DNA from 2 places in the Ruminococcus sp. OM04-4AA genome. Region 2 is predicted to be linked to the other one. Evidence: predicted binding sites of a transcription regulator. Region 2 holds the regulator's gene; the other holds the start of a gene.
What was found. The regulator HrcA, encoded in region 2, represses chaperone genes, less so after heat shock. The targets are predictions, from matches to a motif close to TGTTAGCACTCNNNNNNNNNGAGTGCTAACA.
Positions count from the first base shown of each region.

Region 1: a site for HrcA is predicted at 3,873-3,903, ahead of clpB (ATP-dependent chaperone ClpB). Genes of this name have one in related genera too.

Region 1 covers NZ_QTZH01000014.1:57,037-65,145, forward strand. Annotated here, with positions in the region: gene DXB52_RS06305 (Y-family DNA polymerase) at 1-794, opposite strand, end outside; gene clpB (ATP-dependent chaperone ClpB) at 1,222-3,807, opposite strand; gene DXB52_RS06320 (glycoside hydrolase family 172 protein) at 3,997-5,082, opposite strand; gene DXB52_RS06325 (carbohydrate ABC transporter permease) at 5,098-5,937, opposite strand; gene DXB52_RS06330 (carbohydrate ABC transporter permease) at 5,961-6,836, opposite strand; gene DXB52_RS06335 (ABC transporter substrate-binding protein) at 6,877-8,109, opposite strand, start outside.
Region 2 covers NZ_QTZH01000033.1:18,172-26,280, reverse strand. Annotated here, with positions in the region: gene DXB52_RS10300 (xanthine dehydrogenase family protein molybdopterin-binding subunit) at 1-1,971, shown strand, start outside; gene DXB52_RS10290 (hypothetical protein) at 2,218-2,511, shown strand; gene DXB52_RS10285 (GNAT family N-acetyltransferase) at 2,557-3,069, shown strand; gene DXB52_RS10280 (glutamate-5-semialdehyde dehydrogenase) at 3,280-4,530, shown strand; gene hrcA (heat-inducible transcriptional repressor HrcA) at 4,879-5,928, shown strand; gene grpE (nucleotide exchange factor GrpE) at 5,956-6,609, shown strand; gene dnaK (molecular chaperone DnaK) at 6,658-8,109, shown strand, end outside.

The sequences.
Region 1 (8,109 bases), on a different contig from region 2:
TAAGTCGTTGCATCCTCCGACAGAGTCGTTGAATTTCCTACTCCCTTTGCCTCTTCCGGTTCATACTGTACCTTATCGTCTCCAATTCCATTTGCAAAATTCCAAAGCATCCGTCCATGACTTTTTAAATGCAGCGTAATTACATTTACATCCGCATGAGCAAGATCTCCAATTGTATTAATTTCAAGTTTCTTGAAGACCTCCACACTTGAACGCCCTGCCATAAAGAGTTCTCCAATCGGAAGCGGCCACATTTTCTGCGGAACCTCTTCCGGAAATAATGTATGGATCCGATCCGGTTTCTGAAAATCCGAAGCCATCTTCGCTAGTAACTTATTACTGGAGATTCCAATATTCACCGTGAATCCAAAACGCTTCTTCACTTCTTCTTTGATCTCCATTGCACCGTCCACCGGTGTTGGATATCGCCCGACAAGCTCTGTAAAATCCATATAACATTCATCGACACTGACCTGCTCGATCTTCTTTGTATATGTCCGCAGGAAATCCATCAGCATCCGGCTCTTTTCTCGATACATCTTATGATTCGGCGGTGCTGTCACAAGATTCGGACATTTTCGAAATGCATTTACTACAGGTTCACCCGTCTGAATCCCATAGGATTTGGCAAGTGATGATTTTGCAAGGACGATTCCATGACGCGAGCTCTGATCTCCACCAATAATCGCCGGAATCTCCCGCAGATCCACTTTTGATCCATTTTTCAATTGTTCAACCGCCGTCCAGCTTAAAAATGCTGAATTGACATCGATGTGGAAAATAATGCGCGCCATGGGAGCCTCCTTTCCGGAATTCTGCCTGAGTTCTTTCTTAGTATTAATTCTTGTTGTATGTATATACATTCTGTCAGTTTTTTATTTTAACATATAATCTGCGCTTGTATCAATTGCTTCGGTGAACGAAAAAAAGGCTGTGAAAAATCCAATTTTCTAAAAATCTCCAGAAAATTTTCATTTTTCACAGCCCTACATATTATATCGTTACTATACTGATATTTTGATGTTGGGGGCAAAAAGTATTTTGCCCCCTATAATACACGGATTGCTTCGCCTTTCATGCTCTCGCAATCCTACCCACTATTCGCATATCGTGAAGCTTACGCTCCACTTTTATGCTCATATTGGGGCGGGTCTCAAGGCCATTACACCACCTTTGTGCAAGCACCGGTGGTTTCAGACCTTTTGACCCTGGTATCATATTTTATTTCTTCACACCCGCTGTCAGTTTACCGTCCTTCACATCGATCAGGATCGTGTCTCCACGTCCCACATCTCCAGCAAGGATCAGTTTTGCAGCTAATGTCTCTACATTCTTCTGCAAGTAACGTTTCAGAGGTCTTGCACCGTACATCGGCTCATATCCACCTTCCACAACGAAGTCTTTCGCTGCATCTGTCAGCTCAACACTCAGTTCACGTTCTTCCAGACGGCGATTCACATCAGCAACCAGAAGATCAATAATAGAGCGTACATTTGTCTTTGTCAATGGTTTGAACATGATAATCTCATCCAGACGGTTCAAAAATTCCGGTCTGAAATGTGCTTTCAGATCACCCATTACCATCTCCTGACTCTGTTCATCGATCGAACCATCGTCCTTAATTCCTTCCAGCAGATAGTTTGCACCAATGTTGGAAGTCATGATCAAGATTGTATTCTTGAAGTCAACTGTACGTCCTTGGGAATCTGTGATTCGTCCATCATCCAGTACCTGCAGCAATACGTTGAAGACATCCGGATGTGCTTTCTCGATCTCATCAAAAAGTACAACAGAATATGGTTTTCTTCTGACTGCTTCTGTCAGCTGTCCGCCTTCATCGTATCCAACATATCCCGGAGGAGCTCCGATCAGTCTGGACACGGAATATTTCTCCATGTACTCACTCATATCGATACGAACCATGTTGTTCTCATCATCAAACAGGCTCTGGGCAAGTGCCTTTGCAAGCTCTGTCTTACCTACACCTGTAGGTCCAAGGAATAAGAAGGAACCGATCGGTTTTGTCGGATCTTTGATACCTGCTTTGGAACGGATGATTGCTTCAGTTACAAGCTCTACACCTTCATCCTGACCGATGACACGCTTATGCAATTCATCTGCAAGGTGAAGAGTCTTATTTCTCTCGCTCTCGTTCAGTTTTGCAACCGGGATACCTGTCCATCTGGAAACGATTTTTGCAATCTCATCATCTGTAACGGATTCATGCACAAGAGAAAGATCTTTTGCCTTTACCTTTGCCTCTTCCTCTTCCAGCTGTTTCTGCAGCTGTGGAAGGCGACCATACTGAAGCTCTGCTGCCTTATTCAAATCATACTCTCTTTGGGCTTTCTGAATCTCCTTGTTCACCTGCTCGATCTGCTCACGGATCTTCTGCACATGCTCTACGGAATTCTTCTCATTCTCCCACTGTACTTTCTTACTTGCATACTGCGCTTTCAGTTCTGCCAGTTCTTCCTGCAAATGTTCCAGACGCTCTTTACTTAAGCGATCTTCCTCTTTCTTAAGTGCAGACTCTTCAATCTCCATCTGCATCACACGACGGCGAAGCTCATCAAGCTCTGTCGGCATAGAATCAAGTTCTGTTTTGATCAATGCACACGCCTCGTCAACAAGGTCGATTGCTTTATCCGGCAGGAAACGATCAGAAATATATCTGTTCGAAAGTGTAACTGCCGCAACAAGCGCACTATCTGTGATCTTAACTCCATGGAAGACTTCGTATCTCTCTTTCAGTCCTCTCAGGATAGAGATTGCATCCTCAACGGTTGGCTCATCTACCAGAACCGGCTGGAAACGACGCTCCAATGCAGCATCCTTCTCAATATACTGACGATACTCATCCAATGTTGTTGCGCCGATACAGTGCAGTTCGCCTCTGGCAAGCATAGGCTTTAACATATTTCCCGCATCCATTGCACCGTCTGTTTTACCTGCTCCTACAATCGTATGAAGCTCATCAATGAAAAGAATGATCTTTCCATCACTGTTCTTCACTTCTTCCAGAACGGCTTTCAGACGTTCCTCGAATTCACCACGATACTTCGCTCCTGCTACCAGTGCTCCCATATCCAGCGAAAAGATTGTCTTATCTTTCAGTCCTTCCGGTACATCTCCGCTGACGATTCGCTGTGCAAGTCCTTCTACAACTGCAGTCTTACCTACACCAGGTTCACCGATCAGCACCGGGTTATTCTTTGTCTTACGGGACAGGATACGAATCACATTACGGATCTCTTCATCACGTCCGATGACCGGATCCAGTTTCTGATCTCTTGCTTTCTCAACAAGATCCTGGCCGTATTTATTCAATGTATCATAAGTTGCTTCCGGATTGTCAGAAGTAACTCTCTGATTTCCTCTTACTGTTGACAGCGCATGGAGGAAGCCCTCTCTGCTGATGCCATATTCACGGAAAATCTGCTTCAACTCACGGCTTGCATACTTCAGCATTGCAAGAAACAGATGCTCAACAGAGACATACTCATCTCCCATCTGCTTTGCTTCATCTTCTGCATGGATCAGCACATTATTCAAGTCCTGACCGACATAAGCCTGACCTCCCTGTACCTTCGGTCTCTTGCCGATTGCCTGCTCGATACTGTTAATAAAGAGCTGGCCCTGAATGTTCATCTTCTCAAATAATTTTAAAATCAGACTGTCATCCTGTGTCAGCAGCGCATATAGCAAATGCTCCTGCGCCAGTTCCTGATTCCCGTTATCCGCAGCAATCTTCTCACAGTTCTGAACTGCCTGTAATGAATTCTGTGTAAATTTATTGATATTCATGGTCTTTCCCTCCTTTGAACCACAAATTTGCTTTTCCTGTGTTCTATTAGGAATATAGCACGTATTGTTAGCACTGTAAATGGTTGAGTGCTAATTCTTTTCTAAAAATTTTGTGAAGTCCTTATTTCATGGGCTTCACAAAATTTTTAAATTTACAATTACACTCAATTTGTAATGATTTAGACCATTCTATCTTGGCCATCTCTCTTTTTTATTCATTAACGGTTTAAAAGCCTGATGCGGTTCACTCTGATACCAATATGCTACACTGGCAACATCATCCTGTCTTTCAAATAGTCCTTTATAACATACACCGATCTGTTGGATAGTAACTTTTAAATTTTCTTCAAAGCAAATCGGATCCATCAGATGCCATCTATAAAATCCTCTCATTGGCGGACAATCATCATTATGATATGGATTATGCACCAGTTCATCGTGTGCTGAATAATACGGATATCCTAAAAATGGAGAATTATAAGTCTGTTCTACCGTCTTTCCGTTTACCTGGTGAGCAAAACTCCATGACCCGCCAAAATAGTCCTCTGTTCCCGTGCCACATATTGTAGGATATTCTTCATCTCCGTCAATATAAAATTTAACTTCGCCTTCTCCCCACCAGTATCTTTCAAGTGTTGTCAGAGCAAGATATGTACCAATATAATGGCCTTTTCCTTTCACATTATCCAAAATAACATAATCCTTTGCCAGTTCTGTTATTCTTTGACGTCTCCACTGTGCATGAAAATAAGCTGTATCTTCTGGTAACTCATCATACAAACAATAGTCTACCTGATAAAAGAAATCAGGAATTGGATTATCATGTTGATTTTCTAAAGTAATTCTTGCTTTTTTACGAAATGGCATTTGAAAATAGCTATTAAAACCTCTGTTTGGAATTACGGATATTGGCATAGATGTAACAAGACATTCTCTTGCAAAACCACAGCAGAAGAAATCACCTAAAGGACTTTCAACCGATGGAACTTCCTCATCATCCCAGTACATGCGGAGTACTAAATCACGGAGTACATAACAATCCGCATCTGATGTTTTATTATTAACCGTAATCCATATATGCTGAATAATACCCGGTCCATCCATTTCAGCTAATACTACCGTTTCATTCGGCATAATATTTTTCAAGCACGGACTACCTTTTCTTGAAGGGCCAAGATGACTTGCTGCAATTCCACCCTTTCCTTTTTCTCCAGTTGGATTTTCAGCATTTATAGCTCTCGATCTTCCATTTCTTAATCTGAAAATATCTGACATTATTCACACCTCCACTTATTGCTTAACGCCGCCAGCCATAACACCTTCCATGATCTGCTTCTCAAAAATAAGTACGAAAATAACTATTGGCAGCAGGATAATACATCCAACTGTACTTATTAAATCCCATGGCATACTATATGATGTCTCCCTTGGAATAGTTGTAATAGCAACACTTAATACTTCTATTTTTTGTGCAAAAAACAATGGAGTGAATAAATCATTAAGGCAATTTATAAAATTAATGATTAATATTGTTGCAATAGCCGGTTTCATTAAAGGCAACGTGATATAAAACAGTTTCTGAAACATATTCGCTCCATCTATTTCTGCTGCTTCATCTAATGAAATAGGAATTTCACTTAAGAAATTACCTAAAATCAACATAGTAAATGGAATCAATGCACTTGTATACATGATGATCAAGCCAGGAAATGTATCAACTAATCCAAATCTTTTCATCAGATCATATAACGGTCTTGCTGTTACAATTCCCGGAATTAAAGCAGATGCCACTATCGCTGCATATACAAGTGTAAGTCCTTTTCCTGAATAACGAGTAAATGCATAAGCTGCCATTAAGCAGATAACTGTTGATAAGATTAACGAACATACAGTAATAATTGCTGTATTTAAAATCTTCTCACCCAAATTCATCTGCGTGAAAATTCTAATATAATTATCCAGTGTAGGATGTTTTGGCAGATAGTGAATCGGTGAACTAAACAGCTCAGAAGCAGGTGAAATAGATGATGTAAAAATCCAAAGTAATGGAAGTAAAATAATAAAAGCAACTATTAAAATCAAGCCCCATTTGAATATCGGTGCCAAAACTTTTTTTGTTTTTGGTTTCATTGTCAACCTCTCCCTTCTATATTTTAATCAAACTTTTTGATTGCTCTAAGCTGTATAAAACTTAAAATTGTCATAACAATAAACAGGCAGACAGCTATTGCAGACGCATATCCGAGATTCAAATTAGTAAAAGCCTCCTGCATAATTCGATATGCTAACAAAGATGTTGAATCCCCTGGACCTCCTGATGTCATAGCATATACTAAGTCAAAACTTGTCAATCGCCACATTGTAAAGAAAATAGAAAGGCTCAGTATTGTCTTCATTATATTTGGCAGTGTAATTGAGAAAAAAGCTCGTACCGGTCCTGCTCCATCGATTTTTGCTGCCTCATAGATATCTGCTGATAAAAACTGTAATGCGGCAAGCACCAAAATTGCAAAGAAAGGTAAGTCCTTCCATAAATCAACTGCAATAACTGCTCCTTGAGCTGAATTTGCATGCACAAGCCAATCATAATGAAAATTCGGTACAAATCTTCTGATCAAATCATTGATTAATCCATATTGATCATTAAACGCCCATCTTGCAGCAAGTCCCGCTACTACCATGGGCATTGCCCATGGTATAAGTACTATTGTACGCAGGAATTTTTTACCTTTGATCTTCATATTTAACATTAATGCAAGAATCACACCTAATACTAGATGGAAAAACATTGATACAACCGTAAATTTCACAGTAAATCCGATAGAAGATAATAATTTTTGATCTTCAAATATTCTAAGATAATTTCCTAATCCTATAAATTGAAAGTTATTGCCTTTTAATAAACTCATATCATAAGTACTGTTTATAAAGGTCATGATAATTGGATAGAGCGTAGTAAATGCTCTTACAATCACTACCGGAAGTACCAGAAGCCATGCAATCCACAATCCTTTTGTCTTCTTTTTCATTGTCCTTACCTCCCGTAAAACACGTAAAACAATATATTAATTATTTGACTACATATGTATCAACTGCCTTCTGTGCTTTTTCACAAAATGAGTCTAATGTTAACTCGTCAGATACATACTGCTGGAATAAAGATCCCATCTCACTAATAAACTCCATCGCCTGCGGTGCCATAGGACGTGCAAGAAGTTCTGTATTGTCCACGTACTCTTTTACTTCATCTAAACCAGGCAAATCCATCGCTGCTAATTCATCACTTTCCAACACGTCTGTTCTTGCCGGAAGTCTGGATGTCATTTCTGTATAATCAAGTTCTCCCTGCTCACTTGCAGCATACTTGAGGAATTTCTGCGCCGCTGCTTTATTTTTTGAAGCACTATTCAAAACATATCCCCATGTAGAAATATAAGCTGCCTTATTTTCAAATGTCGGCATAGGGGCAATATGCTGTTTATCCGGACCATACTTTCCTGAATTAACAAAAGACTGTATTGCTCCTACATACATAAAGATAGAAGCATATTCTCCATCAAAAAATTTCTGCATCATTGGATCGTACTGATCTGCCAGCTGAGAAATAGGTGTCTCTTTTTTCTTCATCATATCATACATGAATTTTACAGCTTCCTGAGTTTTAGGATTTGTCCAATCGTAGTAGTCTCCACCAAACAAATTCACAAATGTTCCGATAGAGTTAAATACATATGTTTTTTCCCACGCATCTCCATATCCGTATTTACCGTCCGATGAATTAGCTTCTACATATTTTTCAAAATCCTCTTTTGTCTTAATCTCGGTAAGACCTGCATTTGCCATATTTTCCTCATCAACCCAAAAAGCAAGAACATCCATAAAACAAGGAACTGAATAAACATTGTCTCCTACCATTGTCATTTCCTGCATATATTTCTGTGGAAAATTTTCCATAATCTCCGGTGTCATAACGGTGTCTTGAAGCGGCTCTAGATAACCTGTATTTTTAAATCCGCTCATCATCTCATCATTAATTGTAACGACATCAATACTATCATCACCTGAAGATAATATAGTTGTTATTTTTGCCTGACGATCATCCGTATTTGTCGGGCATGCAATTGTTTCAATTTCCAGTCCCGTTGCTTCCTCCGCTTTATGGATATATTCATCAAAAGCTTTTCCATAAGTTGTATCCTGTGTCATCAAGGTAATTTTGTTTGAATTCTCGTTCTGCTTAACCTCTGTGTTTCCTCCAGACTTCCCGCATCCACTAAAAAGTCCAACAGACATTGTTGCTAT
Region 2 (8,109 bases):
GCAGCTGCGATTGTAGCCGGAACATCCGAAGAAGCTGTTAAGAAAGCAATGAAGCTTGTTAAGATCCAGTATGAGGTTCTTGAACCGGTACTTGATTTCCGTACAGCAAAGGACAATCCGATTCTTGTGCACCCGGAAGATAACTGGAGAAGCCTCTGCCCGGTTGGTGCAGACAACAAGAGAAATCTCTGTGCACATGATGTATGTGGAGATGGAGACGTAGAAGCAGTTCTTGCAAAATGTGATCACGTGATCGATCGCGTTTATCATACAAAGGCGAACCAACAGGCGATGATGGAGACTTTCCGTACTTATACATATTTAGATGCATACGGAAGATTAAATGTCGTTTCATCTACACAGGTTCCGTTCCATGCAAGAAGAATCCTTGCTCATGCACTCGATATTCCGAAGAGCAAAGTACGTGTGATCAAGCCGAGAATCGGTGGAGGATTCGGTGCGAAGCAGACTGTAGTTTCCGAAGTTTATCCGGCACTTGTCACATGGAAGACAGGAAAACCGGCGAAGATCATTTACACAAGAGAAGAGTCTTTGATCGCTTCTTCACCGCGTCATGAGATGGAACTTCATGTACGTCTGGGAGCGGATAAAGAAGGAAATATTAAAGCAATCGATCTCTATACACTTTCCAATACTGGAGCATTTGGTGAGCACGGACCGACAACCGTAGGTCTTTCCGGTCACAAGTCTATTCCGCTTTATGGAAAGGCAGAGGCATTCCGCTTTACATATGACGTTGTTTACACAAATGTAATGTCAGCTGGAGCTTACCGTGGATACGGAGCAACACAGGGACAGTTTGCTGTAGAGTCAGCTGTAAATGAACTTGCAGGAGTTCTCGAAATGGATCCAACAGTGCTTCGTGAGAAGAACATGGTACGCCAGGGCAACAAGATGCCGGCATATTATGGAGAAATCGCAAACAGCTGTACACTCGACAGATGTCTTGCAAGAGCAAAAGAAATGATCAACTGGGATGAAAAGTATCCATACCGTGATATGGGAAATGGAAAAGTCCGCAGTGTCGGAGTTGCGATGTCAATGCAGGGATCCGGAATCTCAGCAGTAGATACAGGTGCTGTTGAAATCAAAGTAAATGATGACGGATTCTACAGTCTGATCATCGGAGCTACTGATATGGGAACAGGATGCGATACGATCCTTGCCCAGATGGCAGCAGAGTGTCTTGAATGTAAACCGGAAGAAGTTGTTGTATTCGGAGTAGATACAGACATCTCTCCATACGACTGTGGTTCATATGCATCCAGTACAACTTATGTAACAGGACAGGCAGTTGTTAAGACTTGTGAATCCCTTCGCAAGAAAATCTGCGAGCGTGGAGCAGAGTATCTCGGATGTAAGCCGGAAGATGTAGATTTCGATGGAGAATATGTAACAGAGCTGGCAACAGGAAAGCAGATTTCAAGAAGTCAGATTGGAAATAATGTAATGTGCTTCAGTAACGCACCACTTTCCGCAAGTGAAGCATTTTCCTCACCGGTATCTCCACCGCCATTCATGGTTGGTATGGCAGAAGTTGAGATCGACAAAGAGACAGGTGTACTTGAACTGATCGATTACGTAGCAGTCGTAGACTGCGGAACAGTTATAAATCCGAACCTTGCACGTGTGCAGGTGGAAGGCGGAATCGCACAGGGAATCGGTATGGCACTGTATGAAGATGTTGTGTATAACGAAAAGGGAAAGAACTTCAGCAATTCCCTGATGCAGTATAAGATTCCGACTCGTCTTGATGTTGGAACAATCCGCGTAGAGTTCGAGAGCAGCTATGAGCCGACAGGACCGTTCGGAGCGAAGTCCATTGGAGAGATTGTAATCAATACACCATCACCGGCAATCAGCAATGCAATCCAGAACGCGACAGGAGTGATCATTAGAGAACTGCCGATGACAGCGGAGAAGATTTACAGAGGAATTTGTGAGCGTTAGACTTCGGATTCTGTTTGAAAGTATAAAAAATGAGAGCTGGAATAGTTACTATATGTGGGAGCTGTTCTGGCTCTCATTTTTCATGTTGACATTGCCAGAAGATCTAGAAAAATACCTTCCCAAATTATAAGATTAATTTTGTGGATGCAGAGCGACTCACAAATGTTGAAGAATTTTCAGAGGATTTACAGGTGATACTGGCTATGCTAAGATATAGAAATAGTAGAGCAGAAGGAGAAGGAAAACATGAATGCAGTAGAAGCTTTAGATGAATTACAGCGCAAAGCAAGACATGATGATAAACTAAGAGAACAGTTCATAAAGACAAGGGATGCAGAAGATTCTCTTGGAGCATTCTGCTCTGTATGTCGTGAGGCGGGTTATGAACTTTATCCGATGGATATTGTGCAGGCAGGAGATGAATTTTATGCCGCAATGAAGCGCAGTACGAATGGTGGCGGAGAGAATTCGCCGGTACTTATAGGTGAGGATGATCCTTATGAATTGTTTTTTGCAGGACTACAAGAACAGTTACAATAATTTTAAAAGTAGATGGAAAAAAGTGAGTACAAGGAAGGTTTATTTATGATAAATATAATTCGCGTCGGAAGAGAACGCTTGAAAGAAGCGTATGAAATTGTAAATAAGGTAGACCAGGGGATGAACGTTCCAGAATGGTTTGTCGCAGAACCGTATGAGGAATTTGATTTCTGGATGAGAGAAGAACGAGGACTTTTGTATCTTGCTGTTGATGAAGATGAAAATGTAGGAGCCATGTTCTTCGTAATTTTGCCGGGACTGCATCCGGATAATCTTGGATATGATCTCAATATGGAAGAAGAGCAGCTGAAACTTTGTGCAATGATGGATACAGCGGTGGTACTGCCGGAGTTTCGTGGGCATCATTTACAATATGAAATGATGCAGCATGCGGAAGAAGATTTAAGACAGCGGGGATATCAGTATCTGCTCTGTACCGTACATCCAGAAAATGTTTTCAGCAGATCCAATGTCATGAAACAAGGATATAAGAAGATGCTTACGAAGGAGAAATATGGCGGATTCTTAAGAGATATCTGGATGAAAGATATTATATGATTGCGAGAATTGCATAGCAATGGAGCAAGTCGGTTACATCAGTGAGTGGAAAAATTTATTTTTGACACTCACATCATTATATAATATAGAAAAAAGAAAAGGTATGTGGTATACTCTCGACATAGTTAAGAAATGACATAACAGAAACAGATAGAAACAGATTTCTAGAAACAAACTGACAGAGACATGCGGATGAAAGGAGTAACAGAAATGGAGACATACATGCAAATGCTTGGAAGACTTGCAAAGAATGCATCCCGCGGAGCGGCAAAGCTGGGAACAAAAGCAAAGAACAGAGGACTTCTCGTAGTGGCAAATGAACTTGTGGAAGAGAGAGAATTGATTTTACAGGAGAATGCAAAGGATATCGAAGCTGCGAAAGATAAGGGCGTGAAACAGTCATTGATCGACAGATTGGCACTGACGGAACAGCGAATTGAAGATATGGCAGAAGGTCTGCGTGAAATTGCTGCACTGGATGATCCAATCGGAGAAGTACTTGGCATGAAGACAAGACCGAACGGACTTCGTATCGGAAAGAAACGCGTACCGCTTGGCGTTGTCGGAATCATCTACGAATCCAGACCGAATGTGACAGCAGATGCATTTGGCCTTTGCTTCAAGACAGGAAATGCGGTAATTCTCCGTGGCGGAAGTGATGCAATCCATTCTAACAAGGCAATCACGCGTGCAATCAAGACAGGTCTTCGCAAAGCAAAGTTATCCCAGGATCTCATTCTTCTCGTAGAAGATACAAGCAGAGAAGTTGTAAATGAGATGATGAAGATGCATGGTTGGATCGATGTTCTGGTTCCGAGAGGTGGAGCAGCACTTATTGCAAATGTAGTTGCGAACAGCACTGTTCCGGTAATTGAGACAGGGACCGGAAATTGTCATGTATATGTTGATGAGACAGCAGACATTAAGATAGCAACAGATATTATTGAAAATGCGAAGACACAGCGCCTTGGTGTGTGTAATGCATGTGAATCACTTGTGATTCATTCCAAGATTGCAGAGGTAGCTTTGCCTAAGATCGTAACAAAACTGAAAGAACATGGAGTAGAGATTCGTGGAGATGAGAGAGCGCAGGCAATCAGTTCTGAGATCATCCCGGCAACAGAAGAAGACTGGGGAACAGAGTACCTGGATGCAATCATTTCCGTGAAGATTGTTGATTCCATTGATGAGGCAATCACACATATCAATACATATAATACAGGACATTCAGAATCCATTATTACAAAAGATTATGATAATGCATTGAGATTCCAGGATGAGATCGATGCGGCAGCAGTTTATGTAAATGCATCAACAAGATTTACAGATGGATTCGAATTCGGATTCGGTGCTGAGATCGGAATCAGCACACAGAAGCTTCATGCAAGAGGCCCGATGGGACTCGAAGCATTGACAACAACAAAGTATATTATCTTCGGAAACGGACAGATCAGGGGATAGTATAGATAGCAGGTTTTAAAATCCAGGTCAATTAGTGTAAGTTAAATAAACTTGTCTTTGACCTGGATTTTATGTATCATAATTCAAGTCAACTTATGATTTGGCTATAAGCTTGCCTGGAATTCACAAAATTACAATCCAAGTCAACAACATTTCTATAAAATCACATTCCCTCCCCCAAAAAGCATCCTATTAATAAAATAAGAAGAAAATAAAAAACTTATAAAAATAACAATCAGTGTTGACAAACAGAAATCGAGGTGCTATCTTAGTATCTGTAAGGTGTTAGCACTCAAAAACAAAGAGTGCTAATAACAAACAAAGATGAGAAGAAAGGGGAACACAGAGATGTCTGTAGAAGCTGAATTAAGTGAAAGAAAACTTACGATATTGAAAGCCATCATACAGAATTATCTGGAGACTGGCGAACCGGTCGGATCACGAACCCTTTCAAAATACACAGATTTGAAATTAAGTTCCGCAACGATAAGGAATGAGATGGCAGATCTGGAAGACCTTGGTTACATCTTCCAGCCGCATACATCAGCAGGAAGAATTCCATCAGATAAGGGATATCGCTTTTATGTAGATCTTCTGATGGAGAACAAGGAGCAGGAGATCAGCAGACGAGAGGATGCACTTCTCGAGAAGACAGATAAGGTCGAGAAAGTACTCCAACAGGCAGCAAAGGTTCTTGCTTCTAACACCAATTATGCGACGATGGTTTCCGCACCGGTCAACAGCAGGAACACATTGAAGTTTATTCAGCTGTCACAGGTGGATGAAGAACAGATTGTAGCAGTTATCGTACTTGGTGGTAATGTGATCAAGAATAAGATCATCGAAGTTGGAGAAACCTTAAGTAATGAGAATCTGTTGAAGCTGAACATGCTTCTGAATACGACACTGAATGGATTATCTATTGATCAGATCACATTAGGTCTGATCGCAAGATTAAAAGAACAGGCCGGTATCCACAGTGAGGTTGTTGGTCATGTGCTTGACGCAGTGGCAGAGATTATTCATGTCGATAATGATATGGAGATCTACACAAGCGGCGCAACGAATATTTTTAAATATCCGGAGCTTAGTGATAAGCAGAGTGCACAGGAGATCATCAGTGCATTCGAAGAGAAACAGCAGTTAGCTGATCTGGTGACAGAGACGTTGGCAAGTGAGGAGAACAACGGCATACAGGTTTACATCGGAGATGAAACTCCGGTTAAGACTATGAAAGACTGCAGTGTTGTTACCGCCACTTATGAACTGGGAGAAGGCATGAAAGGAACGATTGGAATCATCGGTCCGAAGAGAATGGATTATGAACATGTCATGAAGACGCTGAAGACTTTACAATGTGAGTTGGATGCGATTTATAATAAAGAACCAAAAGAATAGGAAGGTAGAAAGCTGGTGACAGAGAACATGAGCAAAGAAGATATGGTAAAAGAAGCTGTTGAAGAGGCGAAAGCAAAGGCTGCGAAAGAGCAGGCAGAAGCTGAAGAGACAGTAGAAACAGAAGATGCCCAGGAAGTTGAGACTGAAGCGAAAGAAGCGACAGAGGAAGCAACTGAGACTGAAGGAGATTCAGAAGCAGCATCAGAAGGTAAGAAAAAGTTCTTCGGAAAGAAAGAGAAGAAGGACAAGAAAGACGAGAAGATCGAGGAACTCACAGACCGCGTTACTCGTCAGATGGCAGAGTTTGATAACTTCCGCAAGAGATCTGAGAAGGAGAAATCCCAGATGTACGAGATCGGAGCGAAAGATATCATAGAAAAGATTCTTCCGGTTGTGGATAACTTCGAGCGTGGACTTGGTTCCGTACCGGAGGAGGAGAAGAATGCTCCGTTCGTAGAAGGAATGGAGAAGATCTACAAACAGCTTATGACTACACTGGAATCCGTTGGAGTAAAACCAATTGAGGCAGTTGGTCAGGAATTCAATCCGGATTTCCACAACGCAGTAATGCATGTGGAAGATGATGAGCTCGGTGAGAACATCATCGCAGAAGAATTCCAGAAAGGTTACATGTACCGTGAAAGTGTTGTGAGACACAGCATGGTAAAAGTAGCAAACTAATTTGATTTTTAACAAGATTCAGAGATTAGATAGAGGAGGAAATTTATCATGGGAAAAATTATTGGTATTGACCTTGGTACAACAAACAGCTGTGTTGCCGTTATGGAAGGTGGACAGCCAACAGTTATCGCGAATACAGAAGGCGCAAGAACAACACCGTCTGTTGTAGCATTTACAAAGACAGGAGAGCGTCTTGTAGGTGAGCCTGCAAAACGTCAGGCTGTAACAAACGCAGCAAGAACAATCTCATCCATCAAAAGAGAGATGGGAACAGATTATAAAGTAGATATTGACGATAAGAAATATTCTCCACAGGAGATTTCTGCAATGATCCTTCAGAAACTGAAAGCAGATGCAGAAGGATACCTTGGTGAGAAAGTAACAGAAGCTGTTATCACAGTTCCGGCTTACTTCAACGATGCTCAGCGTCAGGCTACAAAAGATGCAGGTAAGATCGCAGGACTTGATGTAAAACGTATCATCAACGAGCCTACAGCAGCTGCACTTGCTTATGGTCTTGACAACGAGAAAGAGCAGAAGATCATGGTTTACGACCTTGGTGGTGGTACATTCGATGTATCCGTTATCGAGATCGGTGATGGAGTTATCGAAGTACTTTCAACAGCCGGTAACAACAGACTTGGTGGAGATGACTTCGACCAGAAGATCACAGATTACATGCTTGCAGACTTCAAGGCAAAAGAAGGCGTAGATCTTTCTACAGATAAGATGGCTCTTCAGAGATTAAGAGAAGCTGCAGAGAAAGCAAAGAAAGAGCTTTCAAGTGCAACAACAACAAATATCAACCTTCCGTTCATCACAGCAACAGCTGAAGGACCGAAGCATTTCGATATGAACCTTACAAGAGCTAAATTCGACGAGCTGACAAGAGACCTCGTAGAAAAGACTCAGGAACCGGTAAGACGTGCACTTTCTGACGCAGGAATCACAGCTTCCGAGCTTGGACAGGTACTTCTCGTTGGTGGATCAACACGTATTCCGGCTGTTCAGGAAGAAGTTAAGAGACTGACAGGCAAAGAGCCTAGCAAATCCCTTAACCCAGATGAGTGTGTAGCACTTGGTGCTTCCGTACAGGGTGGTAAACTTGCAGGAGATGCAGGCGCAGGAGATATCCTTCTTCTTGATGTAACTCCACTGTCACTGTCTATCGAGACAATGGGTGGTGTAGCTACAAGACTGATTGAGAGAAATACAACAATCCCGACAAAGAAGAGCCAGATCTTCTCAACAGCAGCAGATAACCAGACAGCTGTAGACATCAACGTTGTACAGGGTGAGAGACAGTTCGCAAGAGACAACAAGTCCCTCGGACAGTTCAGACTTGATGGAATCCCGCCGGCTCCACGTGGAATCCCGCAGATCGAAGTTACATTCGATATCGATGCAAATGGTATCGTAAATGTATCTGCTAAGGATCTTGGAACAGGTAAAGAGCAGCATATTACAATCACAGCAGGTTCTAATATGTCTGATGACGAT